2 linked regions of the Rudanella lutea DSM 19387 genome follow. The protein of the gene in region 2 interacts with the protein of the main gene of each other region in a pairwise test. Links are inferred from orthologs where the notes say so. Each region holds a gene or a part of one and is shown on either strand. Other genes may lie near its edges. The genes, in order: RUDLU_RS0116210 and ftsA.

The links.
Region 1: the proteins of ftsA (region 2) and RUDLU_RS0116210 interact in binary tests that used the Escherichia coli proteins (3 or more experiments, as listed by UniProt). The link is inferred for Rudanella lutea DSM 19387 from one-to-one orthologs.

The regions. Positions count from the first base shown.
Region 1 is NZ_KB913013.1:3,914,555-3,917,832, reverse strand. The notes cover bases 204-3,153. They hold RUDLU_RS0116210 (rod shape-determining protein), read right to left. Parts: upstream 2,217-3,153; coding sequence 1,191-2,216; downstream 204-1,190. Other genes in these bases: RUDLU_RS0116205 (ribonucleoside-diphosphate reductase subunit alpha), read right to left, coding at 2,566-3,153; mreC (rod shape-determining protein MreC), read right to left, coding at 208-1,044. Outside these bases: RUDLU_RS0116220 (hypothetical protein), read right to left, coding at 1-122; more of RUDLU_RS0116205, read right to left, coding at 3,154-3,278. UniProt on the Escherichia coli protein: Forms membrane-associated dynamic filaments that are essential for cell shape determination. Acts by regulating cell wall synthesis and cell elongation, and thus cell shape.
Region 2 is NZ_KB913013.1:3,372,864-3,376,187, forward strand. What follows is about bases 1-2,996. They hold ftsA (cell division protein FtsA), read left to right. Parts: upstream 1-811; coding sequence 812-2,182; downstream 2,183-2,996. Other genes in these bases: murC (UDP-N-acetylmuramate--L-alanine ligase), read left to right, coding at 1-8; RUDLU_RS0113850 (cell division protein FtsQ/DivIB), read left to right, coding at 42-815; ftsZ (cell division protein FtsZ), read left to right, coding at 2,215-2,996. Outside these bases: more of ftsZ, read left to right, coding at 2,997-3,324. UniProt on the Escherichia coli protein: Essential cell division protein that assists in the assembly of the Z ring. May serve as the principal membrane anchor for the Z ring.

The sequences.
Region 1 (3,278 bases), 540 kb from region 2 along the record:
GCGGCAATGTAGACAAAACAAAACGCATAGTCGAACAGAACGAGGTTGCGCACAATCAGAATCTGTAGCACCACGTACAGCACAAACAGAAACGTATAATTCAGGATCTCGCGAATGGTCATTTCAGTGGGCAATTAACAACGAACAGTGAACAGCAAATGATACTTAATATCTGTTCGTTGCTCATTGTTCACTGTTCATTGTTACTTATTTTTCATTTTCAACTTGCTTTTCCAACTGCTCCTGCTCGTTTTGAAGTCGGTTTTCTACGACGTACACAAACGACAGGTTGCTAAAGTTGGTAGCCAGATCAAGCGTAATATCATGGAAGGTCTGATTGGGTTGTACTCCCACCGACCGTACCCGGCCGACCAAAATACCCGGCGGGAATGTGGAGTTGAACTCCGACGATACAACCGAGTCGCCTTTGTTCACGGGCTTGTACCGCGAAATATCCAGCAGCTTCATGCGGTGCGGGTCTACCCCATCCCATTTAGCTGACCCAATTTCGTCGGCCTTCACGAGCTTCGACGACACGAGGAATTCGGAGTGCAGAATCGACGTCACCACCGAAAAATGGCGGTTGCAGAGTTTCACCTTGCCCACAACACCAGTCGGCGAAATAACGCCCATACCCGGCCGGATACCATCGTCGGTGCCTTTGTCGATGGTAATGTAGTTGTTGGCAAACTGCGTGGTGTTGTTGATCACCTTAGCCACCGTGTAGGTAAACCGATTGGCAAAGATCGAATCGGCCTTGTAGGCGGCCGGGGCAGCCGGGGCCCCTTGTTGCAGGCGCGTCAGCTGGGCGTGCAACTGTTCGTTTTCGAGGGCAAGGTCAGCGTTTACGCGGTGCAGTTCGGTGTACTCGCGGGCCGCGTTGGACCACGCCAACATACGGGCGGCATACGCGTTGGAGGTATTGAAAAAGCTCGCACTCCAGTAATTATTCGTGTTGATGATGAAGTAGAAGCACAAGACTTCGAGCAACACAAACAAGATGAAATTTCGGCTACGGAGAATAAAATATCCTAACTGCTCCATATGGTTCGGGCGGGTAGTCGGTCCGGTTTGGCTTTGCTATGTATGCAAAAATAGGTTTGAGCCGTTGCCCAAACCTATTTTTCTAATGATGAGTGATGAACGATGAGTAATCATGCGTCAGCAAATTCATCACTCATCGTTCATCACTATGAAATCAGTACCGACTTGTAGAGGTCAAGGTTTTTGATCACCTCGCCTGTTCCTTTCACCACGGCCTTGAGCGGGTCGTCGGCTACGTGGATCGGCAGTTTGGTTTTGGCCGCCAAACGCTTGTCGAGGCCATGCAGCAAGGCTCCGCCACCCGTCAGGTGAATACCGTTGGTGTAAATATCAGCCGACAGCTCCGGGGGCGACACCTCCAGGGCTTTCATCACCGCTTCTTCAATCTTCGAAATAGACTTGTCGAGCGCGTAGGCAATTTCGCTGTAGGTAACCTTAATTTCTTTCGGGATACCCGTCATCAGGTCACGACCCCGGATTTCGTAATCCGACGGTGGGTTATCGAGTTCGGGCAGGGCCGACCCCACTTCCATCTTGATTTGCTCGGCCGACCGCTCACCGATGAGCAGGTTGTGCTCCCGGCGCATGTAATCGACAATATCACGGGTAAACACGTCGCCCGCAATCCGGATCGACTGTTCGCAGACAATACCCGAGAGGGCAATCACGGCGATTTCGGTGGTTCCCCCGCCGATATCCACAATCATGGTACCGTTGGGCTGCGTAATATCGATACCGATACCAATAGCGGCCGCAATGGGCTCATGCACCATGTACACCTCTTTCGCACCGGCGTGTTCGGCGGAGTCCTTCACGGCCCGCTTCTCTACCTCTGTAATACCCGAGGGAATGCAGATAACCATCCGGTGTGAGGGCGAAAAGAGCTTGCTCCCGGTGTCGATCATCTTGATCAATCCCCGAATCATCAATTCGGCGGCTGTAAAGTCGGCAATTACACCATCTTTCAGCGGCCGGATGGTCTTGATGTTTTCGTTGGTCTTTTCGTGCATCTGCATGGCCTTATGACCAATTGCAAGCACTTTACCACTGGCCTTATCCATTGCGATAATTGAAGGCTCATCCACCACAATCCGATCCTTGTGAATAATCAAGGTATTCGCCGTGCCCAGGTCAATCGCAATGTCGCTGGTTAGAAAATTAAAAAGTCCCATTTCAGGCGTTTTACAAAGGCGCTTTAAGTACGTTCGGTTTTCGTAAGAAAGTGCAAAAGTATAGATAATTCCAGAGAATTCCCGAAGCTTAGTCCAGTCAATTAATGGTTTTTAAATGAAAGCGGTAAATGGCGTTGTATGAGCCCGGTAAGTGGTCCCGGCAAGTAATTTAAATTGAGTATTAAACCGGTCTGCACAATATTTCGTCAACAGGTAGTTGCCAAAAATCGGCCGCCGTGGACACGGGGCCGGCTGTCCAATTTTGTCTATCAACAAAAACTCCCGGTCGTGCCCTGTGCACAACCGGGAGTGTGTTACCTCACCGGGCTATACGCCCGCAGGTGATGGTTTATGAGCCGCACATTTCGCAACCTTCGGGATCGTCGAGCGAGCACTGCATGGCTGCATAGGCCATATCCGTGTCCGACACCACCGGTACCGGTTGAGCCGCAGCCTGCTCTTTGGCATAGCCAACGTAGTCGAGCGGCTTCTCAACGGGGGCGGTTTCGGCCATGGCGGGCTCAATCTGCACCTCGGCCTGCGGCTGTACCACCGTGAACTTCACGGCATCGGTAGCGGCCTTGGTACGGAGGTAATACATACCCGTTTTCAGACCGGCTTTCCAGGCGTAGAAGTGCATCGACGTCAGCTTGCCAAAGTTGGGGTCCTGAATGTGAATGTTCAGTGACTGCGACTGACAGATGTACGCGCCCCGGTCGGCAGCCATATCGATGATATGCTTCTGCTTGATCTCCCAAACCGTTTTGTACAGGTCTTTGATATTCTGCGGGATACCCGGAATCTGCTGAACCGAGCCGTTGGCCAACACGAGGTTGTTTTTCATGGTCTCGTTCCACAGGCCCAGCTTCACGAGGTCGCGGAGCAGGTGCTTGTTGACCACGATAAACTCGCCCGACAGTACGCGCCGGGTGTAGATGTTGCTCGTGTAGGGTTCGAAGCACTCGTTGTTACCCAGAATCTGACTCGTTGAGGCAGTTGGCATAGGAGCCAGCAGGAGCGAGTTACGCACCCCGTGCTCTACCACATCTTTCCGCAGCGACT
Region 2 (3,324 bases):
GTAAATAAATATATTACCAGTTTTGTCGACCTTAAAGCCAGATGTTTTCTACTTTTAACCATAAAAGAAAGTGGCTTTGGACGCTGGGGGGCGGTCTGTCTCTGTTCGCCGTCATTGCATTTACAGAGGCTCGGCAGGAGCAAAAGCATTGCCGCGAGGTGGTGGTGAAGCTCGACAAAGTGGATGGGCATCAATTTCTGACCCGCCGGGATGTAACGGGTTACCTGACCAACGAGGGCAGCGATCCGGTGATCGGCGAGTCGTTTGACCAGATCGACTTTCGGCAGTTGGAGCAGCGGCTCAAACGGCACGGGTTGGTGAAAAATTGTCAGGTCTCGCGTGACTTGATGGGTAACTTGATCGTCAGCATCCAGCAGCCCCAGCCATTGGCCCGGTTGATATCGTCAGATAACAGCCTGGGGTACCTGGAAGGGCAGTATGTAAGCGAAGAGGGACGGTTCTTTCCGATTTCGATGAACCACACCGTGCGCGTACCCATACTATCGGGTGCGTACTTCACCAAACATACCAGCCTGACCGACTCCAGTAGTCGCGGGTTGATTGAGTTGCTGACCATGATTCGGAACGATGCCTTCTGGCAGGCTCAGGTTACCGACATTGACGTGAATGCGCAGGGAGCCGTCACGATGTGGCCGACGTATGGCAAGCATCGGATTGAAATGGGCCTGCCCATTAATTTGGAATTGAAGTTTAAGAAGTTGAAATTGTTCTATAAATCAATCCTTTCCTCGCGGGGATGGGATCGATACAGTCGGGTGAACGTGCAGTACCGAAATCAAATCGTGTGCGAATGACAGCGTCGATGAATGATAAAATAGTTGTTGGACTTGACATTGGCAGCACCAAAGTGTGTGCGGTTGCGGGTCGGCTGATCCGTAATAAGGACTTTCCCACGCTGGAGGTTCTGGGTGTCGGACGTGTAGAATCGGGCGGTGTAACGCGGGGTTCCGTGGTCAATATAAACAAAACGGTGTCAGCCATTAACCAGGCTATCGAAGAGGCTGGTAATCAGGCTGATATAGACATTGGTATTGTCAACGTTGGTTTTAGTAGCAACACCATTAGTGCGCGTCGTCAGATCGGCAGTATCACCCGGAGTTCGCCCGGCGACGAAGTAACACCGACTGACATCGATCATTTGCTGCGCGATATGTACAAGACGGTAATTCCGCCGGGTAACGAAATCGTGCATGTATTGCCCATGGACTTTACGGTCGATAGTGAGCCGGGTATTGAAGACCCCGTAGGGCGGAATGGTGTAAAGCTGGGGGCCGATTTTCAGATTATTATGGCCCCGGCCAATGCCGCACTGAACACCAAGAAGTGCATTGAGCGGGCCGCGAATAGCTCCCTGAAACGCGATCAGCTCGTGCTGTCGGTGCTGGCGTCGGGAATGGCTGTGCTGACCGAAGACGAAAAGCAGGCTGGCGTGGCGCTGGTCGACATTGGTGGCGGCACAACGGATATTGCTATTTATCACCGCAATGTGTTGCGGTATATTTCGATTTTACCGTGGGCCGGCAACAGCCTGACGAACGATATTGAACAAGGGTGCAAGGTATTGAGCAACCATGCCGAGCAGATCAAAGTACAGTTTGGGAATGCTAACCCGACCGATAGCCGCCTGAACGAGGTAGTTTCGGTGCCGGGGTTGGTCAATCGCAAACATAAGGATGTGCTGCTGCGGAATGTGTCGCTCATCATGGAAGATCGGCTGAAGGAGATTGCGGCATTGGTACAGGCCGAAATTCTGCGGTCAGGTTTTGAGCATAAACTGCTGGCGGGTATTGTTCTGACGGGAGGAACCGCATCGACGCCCAACATCGAGGCCATTTTTAAGCGGGTCACGGGGATGGATGTACGCGTGGGTTACCCCGAGTGGCTGGAGCACAACGGCCGGGCTGATCTGGTGAGCGATCCGGCATACGCAACGGCATTGGGCTTGGTTTGGGCTGGTTTCCGGCAGGTCGATGAGCGAGTAAGCTTTATCAGCGACCCCGCCCGGACCTCTGAAGCCCCCAAAGCCAGTACTCCACCAACGGCCAAACAACCGTACCGGCCTGCTGCAGAGCCCGAAGAGGCCCCCAAAGAAGGCTGGTTCGCCAAACTTAAACGGATCTTTTCAAGTGATGATTTCATTGAAAAGAAGGACACCTATTAACTTGTACCTCATACCAGAACGACTGACACCCTATGAACACGATGCTTGATCACGGATACGCTTACGAAATTCCGGACGAAAACGGCCCGATCATCAAGGTCATTGGTGTGGGTGGTGCGGGCGGCAATGCCGTTAAGCACATGTGGAAAATGGGCGTTAAAGACGTCAGTTTTGCCGTTTGCAATACTGACCGGCAGGCACTGATGGCCTCTCCTGTTCCGACTAAGCTTCAGTTGGGCGACGGACTGGGGGCTGGTACAGAGGCCGAAGCCGGTGAGAAAGCCGCCCGCGATGGAATCGACGAGATTCGTAACCTGCTGGCTGCACCAACCAAAATGGTCTTTATCACGGCCGGTATGGGCGGTGGTACGGGTACGGGGGCTGCACCGGTTGTGGCCGAAGTGGCGCGTGAACTGAAGCTGCTGACCGTGGCTGTTGTAACGGCACCGTATTGGTACGAAGGCACTGAAAAGAAAGAACAGGCCATGAAAGGCATCGAGCGGCTCAAAGAAAGCTGCGATACGGTGCTGGTGGTACTGAATGATAAACTGGCCGAGCTTTATGGCGATCTCGACTGGACCGAAGCCTATGGTCATGCCGATAACGTGCTGGCTAATGCGGTGAAAAGTATTGCCGAGATCATCACCACTCAGGGGGATATCAACGCCGACTTTGCCGACGTGAAGAAGGTGTTGAGCAATGCCGGTCAGTCGGTGATGGGGTCGGCCGAAGCAGACGGTGAAAACCGGGCGCTGTCGGCCATTGAAGCTGCCCTCAATTCGCCTTTGTTGAACGATCGTGACATTCGCGGGGCCAAAAAAGTCCTGCTGACGATTGCCTCAAGCAAAGAACACGCCATGAAAATGAACGAGATGACCATCATCTCGAAGTACGTGGCCGAGAAAATCCAGGCCGAGGCCAAAATGGTGAAAGTTGGTGCCATTGTGGACAAGACTCTGGGCTCTAAGTTGCGGGTCACGATTATTGCCGCTGGCTTTGAGCCAATCAATGACATTGGGCAGATTTTGACGCCCAATGGCATAACCCCCAGCGAGAACGTAGACGACAAAAAGACAGATGCCCGAGACGAAAAGACGACAGTAGCAACCCGCGACGAGGAGCCTGTGGCAGAGGCCCCAATT